Regions from separate parts of the Alkalimonas delamerensis genome, predicted to be linked through region 1. Evidence: riboswitches for the same ligand, from Rfam matches in the RefSeq annotation. Region 1 holds a riboswitch; the other holds the start of a gene.
What was found. Region 1 has a riboswitch for thiamine pyrophosphate ahead of Q3O59_RS00265 (TonB-dependent receptor). Riboswitches for the same ligand answer to the same signal wherever they lie in the genome.
Positions count from the first base shown of each region.

Region 1 (10,370 bases):
ATGAGCTGCGCGAGCAGTTTGAAGACATTCACCCGGCCGATTTGGCGGCGGCTTTTAGCGAATTTGAGCCGCAGTCGGTCTGGGAGCTGCTCTCGACCTTACCCCGGGCCGAGCAGGCCGAGGTTTTTGGCTACTTGCCACCGGAAACTCAGGTGACCCTGGCGATTTCCATCAGCCGGCGCAAACTCTCGCCCATTATCCGGCAGATGTCATCGGATGAGCGGGCCGACTTGTTCAACCGTTTAACCGAAGAGCAGCAGGAAACCCTGCTACCGGCGTTGGCGCAGGCCGAGCGTGAGGACTTACGCTTGCTGTCGTCCTATGAAGAAGGCACGGCCGGTGCTGTGATGACCTCGGATTATGCGTCCTTAGCACCCGATCTGACGGTGCGAGAAGCGCTTGAAGTCTTGCGCAAGGAGGCGCCGGATAAAGAAACCATCTATCAGTCCTATGTGGTGGATAAAGAGCGCCGTTTGATCGGCGTGATTTCATTAAAAGAGCTGATCCTGGCCCCCGTCGGCATGCAGATCCACGAGCTGATGACCTACGAGCCGATTTTTGGTCAGGTCGATATGCCGCAAGAAGAAGTTTCGGTGCTGATTTCAAAGTACGACTTGCTGGCCTTGCCCATTGTCAATCAGGACATGCAATTGGTCGGTATTGTCACCTACGATGATGCGATGGACGTAGCCGCTGAAGAAGCGACCGAGGACTTTCACAAAACCGCCACCATCGGCAAGCTGGACAGCAGCGTTAAAGATGCGGCCATCAACCTGCTGTACCGCAAGCGGGTGGGTTGGTTGGTGTTGCTGGTCTTCGGCAATTTGTTTTCCGGGGCTGGCATTGCGTACTACGAAGACACCATCGCCAGTTACCTGGTGTTGTTGTTTTTCTTGCCTTTGCTGATCGCCAGCAGTGGTAATGCCGGTGCCCAGGCCGGTACCCTGATGGTGCGGGCGCTGGCGACCGGTGATGTTGCCCTGAAAGACTGGGGCCGGATGCTGGGGCGTGAAGTGGTGATTTCCACCTTATTGGGCGTCACCATGGCGCTGGCGGTGGCGTCCATCGGCTGGTGGCGTGGCGGCTACGACATTGCGCTGGTGGTGGCAGCGACCATGACGCTGGTGGTGATCGCTGGCAGCTTGATTGGCATGTCGCTGCCGTTTTTACTCAGCCGCTTCAACATGGACCCGGCCACCGCCAGCGGTCCACTAATTACCTCGATTGCCGATGTTGCTGGTGTGATGATTTATTTTTCCATCGCGACCTGGTATCTGGGGCTTTAGCGAGCCTATTCGCTGCGCAGGAGCAAGGGGATCACTGCCGGGTCGCCATCGTGCGGCGCCGGCTCCAGCCCTAAAATCTCTGTCATCACCTGATACAAATCGACCATTCGCACCCGCTCTACCCGAGTTTGCGCTTTAAAGCTTGGACCATGAGCGATCAGCATGCCTTGCATCGCCGGCTCTTCGTTGTCGTAACCATGGCTACCGCGAGGTTCACGGTAGGTTGGTGCATTGATCATGCCGGGCAGCCAGCTGCGCCGCACTAAAATCCAGTCAATTTCAGCCAGCACATGCAAGGGTGCAATGCGGCGGTGATTTTGGAAGTGAAAGCGCTCAGGCATCTCGGATTTACGCAGCAAGCGGGCCTGCGGTGGCAGGTTTTCTTTGAGTTGCTGGTAAATCACTTCTTTTTTCCCCTCTTTGGGGAAGATGCTTACCAGTTCGCGGGAGTAGCGCACATAGACCGCCAAGTCCGGGTCAAAGGCCTGATCGATCACAATGTGCTGCGCCTGATTGACTTCCGCCATGCCATGATCCGAGGTAATGATTAAATCGACCTGATCCAGCAAGCCTAATGTAGTCAGCCCTGCCACCAGATGGCCGATTTCCGCATCAATATCCTGCATGGCCTGGCGCACCTGGGCCGAGTTGGGGCCATGCGCATGCCCCATCGAGTCGACATCACTGAAATACAGCGTAATGATGCGCGGGCGCTCTGCTTCAGGCAATTGCAGCCAACCAAGCACAGTTTCTACCCGCTGGCGATTTGGCGTATCGCCATCGTAGGGAAACCAGTAGCTGGGGCGTACCCCTTTAATAGGAGCCTCTGAGCCCGGAAAGAAGTAGGTCGCGGCTACCTGGCCTTGTTTTTCTGCCGTGACCCAAATTGGCTCACCGCCCCACCAGCGGGCATTGCCCACTTCCGCGCTGTTGCTCATGGTAAAGCGGGCATCAAACTTAGGGTCGTACATGCCGTTGTCAATGACGCCATGATTTTCCGGGTGCAGGCCGGTCACCAGCGAGTAGTGATTCGGAAACGTCTTGCTGGGAAACACCGGCTGAAGCGCATCCGCCACCAGACCAGCCTGGGCCAGCGCATTCAGGTGCGGGCTGGGGTAACGCTCCAGATAACTGGGGTGGGCACCATCGATGGAGATCAAAATGATAGTTGGTGGAAGCGGTGCGGTGGTGTTGCTGGTCGGAACGCTGCTACAGGCGCTGATAAAAAGCAGCAGTGCCAGTGATAATAAGTAGTTTTTCAAAGTAATGGCCAAATAAAGTACTGGGGCTTACCCCAGTAAAAAAAGACAGATACTTTGATTTTAGTCGGCCAGTATGAAATTTGTAAGACAAAAACGTTTGGCCGCCTTAATTGGGGGGCCAATTACAGGTTAAGGACCGGCAGAGAAAGAGTTTTCAATGGCTTCATGAGCAGCGAGAATATCATCGGCGACAAAGCAAAGCTCGTTGTGAAAAGTGATCATGCTAACGATACCTCGTTCAAGTAGCGTATCCAATGCGGGTTTGGCCGCGAAATAGTCGGCTACTTTGGCTGACAGTGTTTTAACGCTGATAATGGGGCATTGCCAGAAAAGCTGCAACAAAGGGGTATGCCAACGATCGGGTTGTATAAAAAGCAGTTTATTATTGATTTTATTGACCGTATCGCTTTCGATGGTGCTGCACTGCATGGAAAAATGCTCCTGCCAGGCTAAAAAGCCATGGAAAAAGCGCTGACCAATATCTGTATAGGCAGTGTCTCTGTGTGAATGAAGAAAGCCAATAAAATCATCCATGCGATTGCAAGACAGTACAAACAGATAGGGGGACAGCATGTCGTGTTGATGGCGAGCACACAGGGCTTCAAACAATGCGCGGGTGGTGCGGCCGTTGCCCTCGGTAAAGGGATGAGCCAATGTCAGCCCTGCCAACAAAGTCAGTGCCTCTTTGGCGGTTGCCTGTTCCGCCCAGTGTAGACTCAGCAACTGCTGGCTTTGTGCCAGTGCTAATTCAGGCTCAGGACATTGGTAATTGTTCATCGCCCGCAGAGCTTTGAATGTCAAAGGCTTGTCGCGAAGTAGCGGGCTTGCCAGTGGACCGCGTAAGGCTGCATTGATATGGCTTAGCTGCTCCAGATCCAGTTGTTGGCTATTGGTGAGTATGCTAACGGCTGTGCTGAAGCGCTGGGTGGCTGCTGCCACCTCATCGGCTATCGCGGTCGTTGTCTCAATGCCAGAGCTGGCAATAATAAAATCGCGTCGGCTCACCTGACGGCCCCGGCGCAGCACCGGGCCACCAGCCAGATAACGGTGAAAATAGTTCCTGTTTAGATAGCGATTCAAGCGGGATCCTCCTGCTGGCAGCTTACTACTGCGATTGGGCAGACAGGCTTAAAGCGTCTGACAACTGCATCATTTTATCGAAGCTCAAGCCAACTTGATTGGCAAATTGCAGTGGGGTCTGCCCCTGAGGATCGGTGGCATCCATATTCAGGCCATAAGGAATCAGGCTTGGGATGGCATCAATCCGCTGCTGAGCAATCAACATAAAGATGGCATAGTCCGGGATCGGCGCGTATTGCGCCAGTTGAATCAATTGCTCGGTATTGGCATGCTGGTTCAGCATACTGATAAATAATACCTGATCAAATTCGGGGTGCGCACCGCCCAGGCTGCCATGTTTTTCCAGTAAAGCGACCACACTGTCAGCATCACCGGCATCCACCACTTTTTGGGTATCCAGCGCCATTTGAAAAGCCAATATATCTGCTTCGCTTAGTTGATGCATGGTAGGGAGTGAGGCCAGCCAGTCCTGCATGCTTTTGGGGCTGCTGTGATCGAAAAGGGTATACTGGCTGATGTCTAACTCACCGCATTGTTGCTTTTGGACGTGTAATTGATCAAACAGGGCATAGTAATAAGACTGCGCAGCACGCATTTGCCGCAAATAGTCTGCCTGTTCCTCCGGCATACTGCTACTCATAAGCAATTTCTCAAAGCTATCAGATAGCTGCAGTAAATCCCGATACTGATGATTGCTCCATTGATTGATTCGGCTAATGGTATGTTGGGAGTGGGCTTGCACGCCATACTTGACTAAGAAGTCCAGCACAGCCAGTGCCTGTGTTTTTTCGTGTTGGTTGGTTGGCACTGGCAGGATATCCAGTGAGCTGTATAGATCAGCTTCAACATCGTGTGACACGCTCAGCCCACTCCACAGTTGCAGTGCGGGGTAATGCAGCAACTCGGTACTTAGGGTTACCAGGTTGTAGGTTTTGCCATTGGCCTGAAAGGTTGCATGTAAATCACCATCAAAGCGGTGAGCAAGTGTATCCAATACCAGCGGATCTTGGCGGGTCAGGGTGGCAAACACCAAGTCGGCCATTGTTACCCGCAGTCCGGCACTCAGCAACTGCTGCAAGGCGTCGGGCGTTAGTTGAGTATGTAGCATCAGGCTCGACAAAATATTCTGGCCAGCGATCATGGTGTTCTGGGTTAACTCACCTTGCTCAACCAGTTGAAAGATGGTGGCGTAGTCTGCGTTGGCTAGTGCTAACATCACTTGATAATCCACCCTTGGGGGCAGTTGTTCTGGTCTACCCTCAAAGGCAAAGTGAGTGATGTTATTGGGGGCAAAGCCGACCCGCTTGATGCGGAAATCACTGACCGAAAAACCTGCCGCATGGTAGATCGTGTTTTTTCCCTGAATGGAAATATTGGCCTGTATTAAGGAATCATACAACCTGGCTTCGGCTTGCTGCATCTCTCGATGCATCTCTGCCAGCTCAGCTTTTAACGACTCGAAGTTTTCACAGAAAGAATCATGAACTGCCTCTTTCTGCGATGATAAAGGGGCAGTTTTAGCTGAATAAACCGCGGGATTGAGTTGCCCCTTATATGGTACCACTGTAGCATCTTGATCTGAGGCAGTTGTTAAGTCGTGTAAGAAAACGAAAGTCACACCTATGACGGATAAGCAGCCTATCGTCCACAAATGAGTTTTTTTCATGTCGTACATCCATTATCTGATGCAATGTTAAATTCTGATTGTATTGGGGGGCTGAGTGACAAGTAGCTAGCCCATACAATTGAAGGTATTGTTTTTACCATTTGTAGAGCTTTCTACTTAATCATTGCTGCAGCTTTTTCGAGGTAGTAGAAGAAGCTACTTGCTGTTAGCATGATTAGAGCAAATGAGCCTATCGATGGTGAGAAAAAGCTAACTCCAATAGATCCTAAGAAATAGTACTCAAGAAAATAAATTGTGAACGTTAGCAAAGTAAGCAGTGAAATAGTAGTACGCTTCCCATTTCTAATTGTACGTTTGATTGAATCTGTCATTTCAAACCCGCTTCAAGTTATTTGTCTGATTGAAAGTAAGTTAGTTAAAGCTGTTATACTGGGAAGTGACACAATAGCAGCTTCCCAGTACATATTTACTTCATAATTTCTAGAGCAGATTATGATGCTTGTCATACACAATAATCAGCACTCATGGTATTGCAGTACATCCATATGGGCCGCAATGTCCACCGCCAGATCCACCTCCATGGGACGCAAATAGTGTACTGCATTCGTATACATGCTCATTGTATCTAATACCACAATTTCTGGCTTCCCAAAGTCCCCCCGCAGTCGCAACAGCAATACATGCTGCTACTGCTGGGGGAAATGTAAAACCAGTACACAGTGCAGTGGTCAGTACAGCTACAGAGCCGGCTAAGTACTGGCAGTGCTCTTTATCATTCCCCGCGTCCGCTATGCATCTTTCATAGCTAACAGGTCTATAATCATTTGGTGGTGTTGGCTCAGATGGCTGCGTTGGTCCAGAACCGCCACCGCCACCATCAGAATTATCATTACAACCATAGCGACATGGATCGTCCCATGGGTCAGGCCAAATTGGATCCCAGCCAGGTGGTTGTTGACCACATGTAACCATATCACCGCCCCATGGTGACTCGCATTGTTGGCTTGCATCTGCAGTATTCAATGTCAGGCGCCAACCCCAGCCAACACTAATCAATGATGATGGCTCGTTAAGTTGTTCATAGACATTGGTGTCCGGGGTATGCTCAATATTGAGCAGTAAAAGCGGTAGACACAAAGCAATCCTGCTAAGTTGTTTCATTGGAAGTATCCTCATGTATACTTAAAGTAGAATTATTGTGTGTTTTGCGCGCAATTTAATCATTGTTGTTAATTTTAATGATGTCAAGTTAAATTCTGTGTTTTTTCTCTTGTGTGCTAGCAGGATTGCCAGCTGGCACGAAAATCGTTACACTGCGCGCCTACCAGGGGGTGTGCTCGAAAGAGTGCTGAGATGCTGCTAAGCGAACCCCAAGAACCTGATCCGGATCATGCCGGCGGAGGGATGGTGTTGCTGACTCCTTTTGCGCGGATGATCCCTTACCGGAGATCACCATGCGCTGTCGTTATTCCGTTGTTGCCGCTTGTATTCTTGCCTCCTTTACCACTGTTGCCGAAGAGTCCATTGAACGTTTGGAAGTGCAGGGCGATTTTCGTCGTTTGTCGGTGCAGAACATTGCCGGCAGCATAGCGGTCGTTTCCGAGCAGGATATGGAGCGCAACTCGGCCCAGCACCTGGACGATGTGCTGCGGCAACTGGCCAATGTCAACTTTGCTGCTGGCGCTTCGCGCGCCCGCTTTGTGCAGGTACGGGGCATCGGTGAGCGCAGCGAATTTATTGATGTGATCAACCCTTCAGTCGGGGTGCTGATTGATGGCATCGACTACTCTGGTCTTGGCATCAGCAGCATTGCCCATGCCGAGCAGTTGGAAGTGTTTCGCGGTCCCGAGGCCACCCGCTTTGGCACCAACGCCATGGCCGGCATGCTGAACTTGTCTTCGAAGCAGCCGGGCTTTCAGCGCGAAGGTGCGCTCAGTGCCAGCCTGGCCAATTACAACAGCTGGCAGTTAAGTGGCATGCTCAGCGATGCCCTCAGCGAGCAGCTGGCTTATAGCCTGACGCTGGACAAGCAAGCATCCGATGGCTTTATCGAAAACACCCACCTGGGCCGCAAAGATACCAACGACATTGACGAGCTTACGGCACGCACCCGCTTGCTGTTTCGCCAGAGCGATGCCTCGCAGTGGCAGCTGATTGGCCACTTTATTGAGCAAAACAACGGCTACGATGCCTTTTCGTTGGATAAAAACCGTACCACCTTGTCGGATGAACCAGGTCAGGATCGGCTGCGCAGCAAAGCACTGGCGCTAAGAAACGACTACAGCGGCTTTGTCGGAGCAGACTTGATGTGGCAGCTCAGCTGGCTGAGTGCCGACTCGGATTACAGCTTTGATGAAGATTGGGCTTTTGTTGGTATCCGGCCTGGCTGGGAGTACTCAGCCTTTGATCGCTACCAGCGCACTCGTGAGCAATGGACACTGGACTACCGCCTGGTGTCGGATGAGCAAGGCCGCCTGGTTGATGCCACCGATTGGGTGCTCGGTTTTTACGTCAGTGGCCGCGATCTGACCCTGCAGCGGGATCGGCGCTCTGGCTCGCGCTTGCGTGCCTTTGACAACCGTCTGCAGCGCGATAACCTGGCGGCCTATGGCGAGACCAGTACGCCGATTTCGGCGCAAACCACTCTGGTGGTTGGTGGGCGGATCGAGCGCTATCAGGATGAATACCGTGACAGTGGTGGCATCAGCATCGATCAAAGCCATACCATGTGGGGCGGCAAGATCAGCCTGAATTTCCAGGCCAGCGATCAGGCGATGATATACACTTTGCTGTCGCGCGGCTACAAGGTCGGTGGGGTCAATGGCGAGGCGCTGTCCAGAGCCGGTGACGATGGCCTGGAAGCCTTGCTGCAACAAGCGACCTTTAAGCCGGAAACCCTGGTCAATGCCGAGTTTGGGGTAAAAGGCGTTGCCGCCGATGGCAGTCTGGTCACCCGGGTGGCGGTCTTTCATATGTGGCGTGATGACATGCAAGTCAAAGGCTGGTTGAACCCGGATTTAGGGCCGGAGTTTGCTGGCTTTATCGACAATGCCGGTCGTGGGCGCAACTATGGCCTGGAGATGGAAAACCGGATTGTGCTGCATCCGAGCTTTACGCTGCATCTGAATGCGGGCTTGCTGAAATCCAAACTGGGGCCTTACATCACTCAGTCCGAACTGGATATGACCGGCCGGGATCAGGCCCATGCGCCGCGCTTTACCTACCAGCTAGCGGGCGACTGGTTCTTGACGGACCAGCTCACCTTGCAAGCCAGCGTGCAGGGCAAAAGCAGCTTTTATTACTCCGATGGCCATAATGCGAAGTCTGAGAGCTCGGAGTTGGTCAATCTGCGGCTGAGCTATCAGCTTGAGCACTGGCAATTCGCTCTTTGGTTGCGCAATGCCTTTGATCAGGACTATGGTGTACGGGGCTTTTTCTTTGGCAATGACCCGCGCGACGAGTACGCTCCCCATACCTACCAGCAGTGGGGTGAGCCGCGTCGCATTGGTTTAAGTGCCAGTTATCAATTCTAAGGAGTGCGCCATGCAACTGTCGGTAGAAATCAGCAAATACCCGTTGGCCGATGACTACATTGGCCCGATTAAGGCCTTTATTGGCCGCTTGCAGCAAGAGCCGGAACTGCACATCGTCACCAATACCATGAGCACTCAGATTTTTGGCGACTACGATGCGGTGATGGCGGCCTTGCAGCGCTGCATGCGCTGGTCGTTCGAGCAGTATGGCAAGCAGGTGTTTGTCTGCAAGTTTATTCCGGGTGATTTGCGTCCATGATGGCTGCCTTGCAGCAGTTTTGGCAGGAATGGCAGCTGTTAACCAGCCTGGAGCTGGTTGCCATGTTGCTGGCGCTGGCTTATCTGTTGCTGGCGATGCGGCACAGCCTCTGGTGCTGGCCCGCCGCTTTAATCAGTACCTTAATCTACACCTATGTGATGTGGCAGCACCAGTTGTACTCCGAAACCCTGCTGCAACTCTATTACGCCGCCATGGCGGTCTACGGTCTGCTGCACTGGCAACAGCTGCAGCGTCAGTTGCAGCAACCCGAGAAGGTCAAACCGGTGATTGAGTGGGGGCTGAAACAGCATTTGGGCTGGATAGGCCTGGCCGCCGGTTCTGGTCTGGTGTTGGGCTACTACATGGCCAATTACACCCAGGCCGACTTTGCCTGGCTGGACGCGCAAACCACCACCTTCAGCATTCTGACCACCTTGTTGGTAGTACGTAAAGTGCTCTCCAACTGGTTGTACTGGGTGGTGATTGATGCTGTTTGCATCTATGTTTATTTTCAGAAGGGCCTGTACTTTACCACCGGCCTCTTTGTACTCTACACTTTCTTGGCCGTAATAGGATATCTGGCATGGCGCAGCCACTACCGGCAACAACAACCTACCAGCGAGCAGGCGCTGCAGCCTGTCTGAGCACGCAGCAAGCCGAGCAGCGGATCCGCCAGCTCTGCCTGCATCTTGAGTTTTTTGCCAGTCACCCACCGCTTGCCATGAAAGCCCTGTCCCAGGGCAGTACCAATCTGACCTATTGGATACAAACCAGCCGTGGCCAGTACGCGGTGCGCCATTATGCCCCGGATGTCAGTGGTGTCTGTCGTCAGCAGGAGCTACGTTGCCAACACGCCTCGGCCGTGGCCGGGCTGGCACCGGCTCCTTTGTGTCTGAACAACCATCAGCAGGTGCTGATTTCCGAGTTTTTACCGGACGGTGCTCCCTTGCAACTGGATGATGCGCTGCTGGCGCCGATGGCGCAGTTGCTGGTTGCTTTGCATCGTTTGCGGGTGCAAACGCCGCAGTTGCAACCCGGCCGCTACATCACCGAGCTGAACGCCCATGCGCAATCGGATTTTAATCCGGCGCAGCGGCAACTGTTTGAACAGTGCTTGCAGGTCGTACACCGCTTCGAACAATTGCCGCAAGATAAGGTGTTGTGCCATCTGGACCTGCATGACGGCAATTTACTCTGGCAACAGCAACGGATTTGGCTGCTGGATTTCGAATATGCGCAGCTGGCAGACAGCAGCCTGGATTTGGCGTCGGTGGTGGAAAACTTTGCGCTGGATGAGTCCGCTAGCCAGCAATTGCTGCAGTG
Region 1 is NZ_JAUZVY010000001.1:53,920-64,289, forward strand. It holds gene mgtE (magnesium transporter) at 1-1,286, shown strand, start outside; gene Q3O59_RS00250 (alkaline phosphatase family protein) at 1,292-2,548, opposite strand; gene Q3O59_RS00255 (Fic family protein) at 2,678-3,628, opposite strand; gene Q3O59_RS00260 (hypothetical protein) at 3,654-5,060, opposite strand; TPP riboswitch at 6,573-6,677, shown strand; gene Q3O59_RS00265 (TonB-dependent receptor) at 6,710-8,788, shown strand; gene Q3O59_RS00270 (YkoF family thiamine/hydroxymethylpyrimidine-binding protein) at 8,799-9,047, shown strand; gene pnuC (nicotinamide riboside transporter PnuC) at 9,044-9,691, shown strand; gene Q3O59_RS00280 (phosphotransferase) at 9,631-10,370, shown strand, end outside.

Region 2 (10,370 bases), on a different contig from region 1:
ACACAAAGACGCAGCTATCAGGCGCTGCTGGTGGTGGTAAGCGGCAAAGATCACCGCTTGATCGGACAACTGCTCACCCCAACGCAGAAAGGTTGCTTCGGTCAGATAGCCCTTATGACCGGAGCGCTTTAAGTAGGTACGCTGGTAAAAGCGATGCAGCTGCTGCCAGAGCTGGCCGGTGGCATCAGCACCGGCAATGACCCGCAGCTCGACGCCGGCATCCTGCACCCGTTGCCGCTCTTTGCGGATTTGTTTGCGCTTGCGCGAACTTAAACCCGCCATAAAATCATCAAAAAACGCGTAACCATAATTGCGCCATTCAAACTGCACATCCTGCCGCGGCCAGAAATCCGCAGCGGTCAAAAGGTCGCGCTGCGCTTCGTTGGGATACAAACACTGAATGCTGCTGAGCCGCTGTTTTTTCATGCGTTGCTGCAAAGCTTCCAGCAACAATGCCATCAGCCTTGCTTCATCTTCACCAGGCAGGAAACCAAAGCGCGGCCCTTCAGCCGGAGTAAAAGGAATGGCCAGCACCAGTTTGGGGAAAAAGTCCAGACCGTAGCGTTGATAGGCTTCGACAATGGCCCAGTCAAACAGGTATTCGCCGTAGGAATGCTCTTTTTGGTACGCAGGTACCGCAGCTATCAGTTGATCATCGCGATACAGCAGCAAGTGGCTCGATTGCCAGCCGGTACCAGGGCCAACACTGCCGCCAGTTTCCAACGCCGACAAAAAGGCGTAGCGGCAAAACGGGTACTGGGTTGCAAAAAGCGCATCCCAGGCTTCGGGTGAGACCTGCGAAAGCGTGTCTGTCCATTCTAGTCGTAAGCTGCTCATTAGGCGTTCTCTCCTGCCTGCGATGGCTTGCCCTGTGGACTGAAGCCTGGCTTCAGCAACAGACATCAAGGCATGTTACGCGTAACCGAAAACCGGTCTCTTTTCGCCATCTTGGGACAGAAAAACCCCAGGGTCAAGTGTCCAGTTTTGCTGGCTTTGTACAAAGCCCTGCTGAAGCTGCTACACTAGCGCCAGCATTGAATCCGCTCCAAAGCGACCAGCCAAGAGTTGACAGGCCCTATGTCCTTTTACTTCTACGATTTTGAAACCTGGGGAGCCGACCCCAAGCGTGACCGCCCGGCTCAGTTTGCCGGAATTCGCACCGATGAGGATCTTACGATTCTGGGCAAACCGGATGTCTGGTATTGCCAACTGGCTCCAGACTACCTGCCGCACCCTCAGGCTGCCCTGATCACCGGTTTAACCCCCCAGCTCTGCCAGCAACGAGGCTTGCCGGAAACCGAGTTTATCGGCAAAATTCTGCAACGTTTCAGCGAGCCCGGCAGCTGCGTGCTTGGCTACAACAGCATTCGGTTTGACGATGAAGTGACCCGCCACAGCCTGTACCGCAACTTTTACGAGCCTTATGGCCGCGAGTGGCAACAGGGCAACAGCCGCTGGGATTTGCTGGATGTGGTGCGTGCTTGCTATGCGCTGCGCCCGGAGGGTATTGAATGGCCACTCAAGGACGATGGCACGCCCAGCTTTAAACTGGAAGACCTGGCCAAAGCCAATCAGCTGGCCCATGAGCAGGCGCACGATGCGCTGTCCGATGTCTATGCCACCATAGCGCTGGCAAAACTTGTGCGTGACAAACAGCCGCGTTTGTTTCAGTTTCTGTTTGAGCACCGGAAAAAGCAGGCCCTTGGTAAGTACATCAATCTGGCCAACCAAACCCCTTTGGTGCATGTGTCCGGAAAATTCCCGGCCAGTCAGGGTTGTGTCAGTTGGGTGGTACCACTGGCGTTTCATCCAACCAATAAAAATGCACTGATTGTCTGGAATCTGCAGGCCGACCCAAGCCCTTTGCTTGAACTCGATTGCGACCAGCTGCGCGATAAGCTCTACACCAAAACCGCCGATTTAGCCGAAGGCGAAGAACGGCTGGGCCTGAAACTGATTCATCTGAACAAATGCCCGGTGCTGGCACCGGCGAAAACCTTATCCGAGCAGCGGGCCGATGCCCTGGGTATTGATCGCAGCAAGTGCCGGGCACATTTGAATTGGCTGCTGGCCAACCCGCAGGTACAGCCAAAAGCAGAACAGGTGTTTGCACAAGCCGAAGCCTTCCCGCAAGAGACCAACCCGGATTATCAACTGTATCAGGGCTTTTTGGCCGATGCCGATAAGCAAAAAATGATGGCGTTGCACCAGCTTAGTCCGCAGCAGCTGGAAGTGCAGGCGCCGGTTTTTAGTGACGAACGTTTGAATCAACTGCTGTTTCGCTACCGGGCGCGCAACTACCCCGCCAGTTTGAATGAGCAGGAGATGCTGCAATGGCAGCAGTATTGCGTGGATCGCTTAACCGATGGGCTGGATGCACCGCCACTGACTCTGGAGGCTTTTCATCAGCAACTGGAGCAGGCCGCTCAGCAGCATCAACACGATGAGCGGGCGATGCGGATTTTAAAAGCTTTGTACCATTACGCCGAGCAACTGTAAGTTTATAGGCACTTCGATGATTAGGTGGCAGCGAAGACTGCCTCGCTGCCTGAAACCATTACATCGGTTGATCTTTCTCTGCCACTTTGCGCAGATTCTCATGAATTTTAAACAGCACAATCAATAATTCACACCAAATCCGTACCCCAATGGCCCCAAAAATCAGGATACCCAGGCCAGCAAAGAAGCTGGTGGTAAACATCGTACCCAGTCCACTCACCACCACCCCAACTAAAAGCAGCCAATACACAAAGGTGATAATTTTAGGGGTGAGCATCGAATCAAAAAATAAAACCTGATTCATCGATAATTCCTTCTGTTGTTATTGTTTCAGATTGACTTCATAGCTGAGTGCCGATGAAGCACTTAGTAACCATATGACAACACAACGAAAAAGCAAGAACCTTGCATGGAAATTGACCAGCGATGCTGAAACTGGCTTCTTACGATAACTTCGGTATATACTAACAACCACTTGTCGGAGTGCCCTGACGGTTGCGAAGCAATCGAAAGAGCTGAGATCGCTGATGCGAGATCCGTGGAACCTGATTCAGGCTAATACCTGCGAAGGGAACAAGATGCGCTGCACCGTCCTGCTGGTTGGGATCCCTGCTGCCGCGCCTGGTGTATCCGGCTGTGTCTCAGCCTGCTGCCCCGCCTTTGTTCACCCACTCCAGACAAGCAACCTCAACCGATATCGGAACCCAGGAGCTTGCTATGTCAGAGAATTCAAACCCAGTATCCAAGCGCGAACAACGCGCCCGTGCCCAGGCTTACATTCGTCAGCTGCAAGGCGAAACCTTCCCCAACTCCGTACGGCGGTATTTGCAAGGCGAGCGTCCGGATATCAAAGTCCCGGTGCGATCCATTCAGCTGCATCCCAGTAAGAACAAAGACGGCAGCCTCGTCGAAAATCCACCGCTGAATGTCTACGATACCTCCGGTCCTTATGGCGATCCGGAGCAAAAACTCGATGTACTGAAGGGCCTACCGAAGCTAAGACTGGATTGGATCAAAGCGCGGGCGGATGTGGAAGCCTCCCCGCTGCCACCCTATCAGGAGATAGCACTGGATGAATGGCACACCGAATTTACCCACCAGCCCCTGCGCGCCAAAGCCGGCAAAACAGTAACCCAGCTCCACTACGCCCGGGCCGGCATCATTACGCCTGAGATGGAGTATATTGCGCTGCGCGAGAACATGGGCCGCAGCGCTGAAGCGCAAGACGATGGCATGCGCCGCCATACGGGCAACAGCTTTGGCGCCCGCACGCCCAAAGTGATTACTGCTGAGTTTGTGCGCGAAGAAGTGGCCGCTGGGCGCGCCATTATTCCGGCCAACATCAATCACCCGGAAGCCGAACCGATGATCATTGGCCGAAACTTCAAAGTGAAAGTCAACGCCAACATTGGCAATTCCTCGGTCACTTCCAGCATTGAAGAGGAAGTGGAAAAGCTGGTCTGGGCCACCCGTTGGGGTGCCGATACGGTGATGGATCTCTCCACTGGCCGGCGTATTCACCAAACCCGCGACTGGATTTTACGCAACAGCCCAGTGCCGATTGGCACAGTGCCGATTTATCAGGCGCTGGAAAAAGTCAAAGGCGATGTCAGTCAGCTGAACTGGCAGGTGTTTAAAGACACTCTAGTGGAGCAAGCAGAACAAGGGGTGGATTACTTCACCATTCATGCCGGTGTTCTACAGGAGTACGTTGGGCTGACCGCCAGCCGGGTGACAGGCATCGTCTCGCGCGGTGGCGCCATCATGGCGCAGTGGTGCCGCATCTTTAACCGGCAAAGTTTCTTGTACGAGCACTTCGAAGAAATCTGTCAGCTGTGCGCGGCCTACGACATTTCGTTGTCGCTTGGCGATGGCCTTCGCCCTGGCAGCATTGCCGATGCCAACGACGAAGCCCAGTTTGCCGAGCTTCGCACCCTGGGTGAGCTGACCAAAATCGCCTGGCGCTACGATGTGCAGGTGATGATTGAAGGCCCGGGCCATGTGCCGATGCAACTGATTGAAGAAAACATGACCGAGCAGCTCAAGCACTGCCATGAAGCGCCTTTTTACACCTTAGGGCCGCTGACCACCGACATCGCCCCTGGCTACGACCATATTACTTCTGGCATCGGTGCTGCGATGATTGGCTGGTATGGCTGCGCCATGCTCTGCTACGTCACGCCCAAAGAGCACCTGGGCTTGCCGAATAAAGAAGACGTCAAGCAAGGCTTGATTGCCTACACCATTGCTGCCCATGCCGCTGATTTGGCCAAGGGCCACCCGGCTGCGCAGCTGCGGGATAATGCCTTGTCCAAAGCCCGTTACGAATTTCGCTGGCTGGATCAGTACAACCTGTCGCTGGATCCCTTCACCGCCAAAGCCTACCACGATGAAACGCTTGGGCATGAAGGCGCTGAAACCGATGAGTTTTGTTCGATGTGCGGACCCAAGTTCTGCTCGATGCGGCTGAATCAGCAAATTGCCAACGAATCAACAGAGCAAGCTCAGACTGCGGAGTTAAAGGATGCGCAAAACTAACATCGGCCGGCTGCCTGATTTGGGTCTGGCAGCAAGCCCTAATCTGCGCAGATCCAGCCAGCATAGGCCCATTGTCTGGAGCATTGCAGCATCGGACTCCGGCGGTGGTGCCGGCATTCAGGCCGATGTGCTGACACTGCACGATCTTGGCTGTCATGGCTGCACCGTGCTCAGCGCCATCACCGCCCAAAATTCGTTGGCGGTAGCGGCGACAGAACCGGTTTCGACCGCCATGTTGCAACAGCAGTTGACGGCACTGGCTGAGGATCTGCCGCCACAGGCCATCAAGCTGGGCTTACTGCCGGATGCGGCGGGCATTGCGCTTCTGGCCGACTGGTTGCAAGCCTTCAAGGCAAAGCACTCTGTTCTGGTGGTCGCCGATCCGGTGTTTGGCAGCAGCAGCGGCAGCCAGTGGCATGACGATGCCTTATTGGATGCCTGGCGGGCGCTACTGCCATCGATTGATGTGCTGACCCCCAACTTACCCGAGCTGGCACTATTGAGCGGCCGTGCCAGCCAACCGCTGGATCAGCAGGTGGCCTTGTTGCAGGCATTAGGGGGTTCGGCGGTGCTGGTCAAAGGTGGCCATGCCTCGGACAGCAAGCAGGTGACCGATCTGCTTTACCCAGCCGATCCCGACCAGCAAGTGATTGCCCTTAGCAATCCGCGCCTGGCCAGCCGTCATCAACACGGTACCGGCTGTGTGCTCGCCAGCGCCCTGGCCGCATTTTTAGCCCATCAGTACCCACTTGAAGATGCCTTGGTACTGGCGCGGGCCTACTTGCAGCAAAGCCTGGCCCATGGCTATGCCACCGGTCAGGGGCCAGGTGCTCTTGGACACTGCGGTTGGCCGGTAAAACCCAATTATTTGCCCAGTATTCACAGCAGCCACTGGCCTAAAGCGCCCGCCAACCCTTTTGCCGGTTTGTCGGAGCCCTTGGGGGTTTACCCGGTGGTCGATTCCATTGCCTGGCTGGAGCGTCTGGTTCCACTTAAACCCGGCTGCATTCAGCTGCGCATCAAAGCGGCCCCATCCCCCGAGATCAGTGATGCCATTGCTATGGCGGTGGTGCTGTGCCGTCAGCATCAGGTGCGCCTCTTTATCAATGATCACTGGCAGCTGGCCATTGAACATGGCGCCTATGGTGTTCATCTAGGCCAGGAAGATCTGCACAGTGCTGATCTGAAGGCCATTCAGCAAGCGGGCCTGCGTCTTGGCCTGTCCAGTCACGGACCTTTTGAACTGACGCGGGCACTTCAGCTGCGGCCATCCTACGTTGCTTTGGGCCATGTCTTCCCCACCCAAACCAAACAGATGCCATCGCAGCCTCAGGGGCTGCAACGATTGGCGCTGTCGGTGCCTTTGTGTGGCGAAACGCCCACAGTGGCCATCGGCGGTATTGGTGCAGAGCACTTTGCCGCAGTTTGCGCCAGCAAAGTGCATGGGGTCGCCATGGTTTCTGCCATCACGGCCACCGAGCAGCCAGAGCAGCAGTTGCAGCACTTTAAACGACTTTGGGAGCAACACCATGCCTATCACCGTCAATGAAGCCCCTACCACACTGACCGCCCCTTGCAGCTTGCAGCAACTGGTGGAGACACTCGAGCTCAACCCCAATGGATTGGCGCTGGCCGTGAATCAAAAAATCGTGGCCAAAAGCCAGTGGGCAGAAACCCTGCTGACCGAGCACGACGACGTCAGCGCCTTTCAAATTGTGACTGGAGGTTAAGATGCTGACCATCGATGGTGTGACGCTAAGCAGCCCTTTGCTGCTTGGCACCGGTAAATTTGCCAGTAGCGAGCAGTTGATGGCTGCGGTACAGGCCTCCGGCACCGAGCTGGTGACCCTGGCGATGAAGCGGCTGGATTTTGCTGGGCCGACGGATGATATTCTGACACCTCTGCAACAGCTGGGTGTGCGCCTATTGCCCAACACCTCGGGCGCCAAAACCGCCCGTGAAGCCATTTTTGCCGCCGAGCTGGCGCGTGAAGCACTGGGTACCCACTGGCTGAAGCTGGAAATTCACCCCGATCCTCGTTACTTATTGCCCGATCCGATTGAAACCCTGTCTGCGGCTGCCGAGTTGGTCAAGCTGGGCTTTGTGGTCTTGCCTTATTGCCCGGCCGATCCGGTGCTGTGCAAACGGCTGGAGGATGTAGGCTGCGCCGCCGTGATGCCACTGGGCGCCCCTATTGGCTCCAATCAGGGGCTGCAAACCCTGCCGATGCTGGAAATTATTATTGAGCAGGCCGGTGTCCCGGTCATTATTGATGCAGGCCTGGGTGCCCCTTCGCATGCCTGTCAGGCACTGGAGCTGGGTGCCAGCGCCGTACTGGTCAATACCGCCATCGCAAGCGCCAGCGAACCTGTCGCCATGGCTTCAGCCTTTCGCTTGGCTTGTCAGGCCGGTATGGCTGCCCGGCAAGGTGGTCTTGCCGGGCCTTCAATCGAAGCCAATGCGTCCAGCCCACTGACAGCCTTTTTGGAAACGTTATGAGAGCAGAACCTTCTGAGCATGGCGATTTTTTTCAGCAATGGCAGCAAGCCTGCTGGCATCAGCATCAGCTGCAAAGCAGCAGCTACCACCGCGAACAGGTGCTGCAGGCACTGAACAAGCCCAAACTGACACTAACGGATTTTCAGGCGCTGCTGTCACCGGCGGCTGAGCCGCTGTTGCCACAGCTTGCCGCTAAAGCGCAGCAGCTGACCCGGCAACGCTTTGGTCGTACCCAACAGCTGTTTGCACCGCTGTATTTATCCAACCTTTGCGCCAACGAGTGCAGTTACTGCGGCTTTTCGATGAGCCAGAAAGTAAAACGCCGGGTACTGACCGCCGATGAAGTGGAGCGCGAGTGTCTGGCACTGCGACAGTCAGGCATCAACCAGGTGCTGCTGGTCACTGGTGAGCATGAGCGCAAGGTTGGCATAGCTTATTTTCGCCAGATGCTGCCTCTGGTACGGCGTCACTTTAGCAGTGTGATGTTGGAAGTTCAGCCTTTGTCCGAAGCCGAGTACCGGGAGCTGCGCCAGCTGGGGGTCGATGCGGTGATGGTCTATCAGGAAACCTACCAAGAGGCCGCCTACCAGCGCCATCACCTGAAAGGTCAAAAGTCTGATATCAAGTGGCGACTCGATTGCCCGGATCGGCTGGGTAAGGCCGGCATCGATAAAATTGGCATCGGGGTGCTGTTTGGTCTGGCCGACTGGCGCACCGACGCGACTTTTTTGGCGATGCACTTGCTGTACCTGCAGCATCGGTACTGGCAAAGCCGCTACTCGCTGTCGGTCCCCAGGATCCGTCCGTGCAGCGGTGGCATCGAGGTGCCCCACCCGCTCAGCGATAAGCACCTGGTGCAACTGGTCTGCGCCTTTCGGTTGCTGTCGCCCAGCCTGGAAATCAGTTTATCCACCCGCGAGCGGGCGGAGCTGCGCGATCAACTGGTTCCCATCGCCATCACCAGCAGCAGCGCCGGCTCCAGCACCCGCCCCGGTGGGTATGCGGTGGATCCCGAAGCGCTCGAGCAATTCAGCATCGACGACAACCGCAGCCCCAAAGTCTACCAACAACGTTTGCAGCAACTTGGGTTAGCGCCGGTAATGAAAGACTGGGAGCCTTATCTTGGTCGGGAGAGCTAAACAACAAAGGCACCCTCGGGTGCCTTTGGCGCGTTCAGTGGTCAAATAGCATCAGTTGCCAAGATCCAGCCCGGCTTCCTGCAGCATTTGCAACAGCTCAGGTTGGTGCCGCTGTGCCAGCTCCATGCCAATTTGCGCGCCTTCGGCAAATAATTGTGGCATCAGGTTGACACTTTTCGCACCAACCGGACTTTGGTAAAACTCCACCAGCTGCTCAATTTCGTCCTTGCTAAAGTGCTTGTTGTACAAAGCCGCCATCGGTTCGCGCATCTGCTCCCAGGTCATGTAGGTACGGGTCCATTCAGCCAATACCGCTTCGTACTGAGCCAATACAGGATTGGAGCCAGCCATCATCTGCACCATCTGTTCCTGCATTTGTGACATCTGCTCTTTGCCGCCCATTACATCCAGCAGTTGATACACAGGTTCCGCTTTTAAAGGTGCACAGCAAAGCAACGCAGCGAGTAATAAAGATTTTTTTAACATACAATTTTCGTCCATCCTTCCAAAGATTGATTAAACTAACGTAAAGATTGCGCTAAAGCAATTCGCACAAGCTTACCTAAGTTGCAAACTAGAGCAGAGCCATGCTGTGCTAAGCTAAAACTTATACTGAATACAGAAGGAGATCGCATGAAGCTGGTTGAAGTGAAGCACCCGCTGATCCAACACAAAATGGGCTTGCTGCGCGCAGCTGATATTAGCACCAAACAGTTTCGCGAACTGGCCAGGGAAATAGGTAGCTTATTGACCTACGAAGCGACCACCGATTTACCACTGGAGGAAACCAGTATTGAAGGTTGGTGCGGCACTATTCCGATCCGTCAAATTCAAGGTAAAAAAGTCACCGTAGTGCCTATTTTACGTGCCGGTTTAGGCATGATGGATGGTGTACTCGAGCACTTACCCAGTGCTCGTATCAGTGTCATTGGTATCTACCGCGACGAAGAAAGCCTGAAGCCTGTCCCCTACTTCCAAAAACTTGCACCCGATATTGAGCAGCGATTGGCGATTATTGTTGATCCAATGCTGGCCACTGGCGGCTCCATGATTGCCACCATCGATCTGTTAAAACAACAGGGTTGTCAGCACATCAAGGCATTGGTGTTGGTGGCCGCGCCGGAAGGCATTGCCGCCCTTTCGGCAGCCCATCCTGATATAGAGCTTTATACCGCGGCCGTTGACGTAAAATTGAACGAGCAGGGCTATATTCTGCCAGGGTTGGGCGATGCCGGCGATAAGCTGTTTGGTACCCGCTAAGGGCTCCAATCGTAGTCGTTGCAACCGGGCGATAAATTGCCTAGAATAAAATAGAGCTTTTACTCTAAAGGATCGCCATGCGCTGTTCGAACTTCATCACAGCCCGAACTGCCCCAGTGTTGGCTTTGCTGGCAACTCTTGGCAGCCCAATCGACGGACACAGCAGCAGCCTGAGCTTTGCCGAGGCGGAGCAGCAGCTGGCCACCAACTGGCAATGGCTGGCACAACAAGCCGATGTTGATGCCTGGCAGGCACAGCAGCAGGCACTGAACAGCCTGAACCTGCCACAGCTGAGTGTCACCATTGCTGGGATTGCCTATGAAAAAGACGTGCGTTTTGACATCCCGGTAATCAATCAACCGGCCGAGCTGGATGTTTTTCGTAGCGGCATTCGCTCCCAGCTCAATCTACTGTGGCCACTGTATACCGGTGGCC
Region 2 is NZ_JAUZVY010000002.1:571,717-582,086, forward strand. It holds gene Q3O59_RS07045 (GNAT family N-acetyltransferase) at 1-837, opposite strand, end outside; gene sbcB (exodeoxyribonuclease I) at 1,078-2,499, shown strand; gene Q3O59_RS07055 (DUF4282 domain-containing protein) at 2,558-2,803, opposite strand; TPP riboswitch at 2,969-3,089, shown strand; gene thiC (phosphomethylpyrimidine synthase ThiC) at 3,217-5,037, shown strand; gene thiE (thiamine phosphate synthase) at 5,024-6,586, shown strand; gene thiS (sulfur carrier protein ThiS) at 6,567-6,767, shown strand; gene Q3O59_RS07075 (thiazole synthase) at 6,769-7,536, shown strand; gene thiH (2-iminoacetate synthase ThiH) at 7,533-8,675, shown strand; gene Q3O59_RS07085 (DUF2059 domain-containing protein) at 8,727-9,161, opposite strand; gene upp (uracil phosphoribosyltransferase) at 9,309-9,935, shown strand; gene Q3O59_RS07095 (TolC family protein) at 10,013-10,370, shown strand, end outside.
Region 2: it holds a riboswitch for thiamine pyrophosphate, as region 1 does, so the genes downstream of both, thiC (phosphomethylpyrimidine synthase ThiC) here and Q3O59_RS00265 (TonB-dependent receptor) in region 1, are expected to answer to the same signal.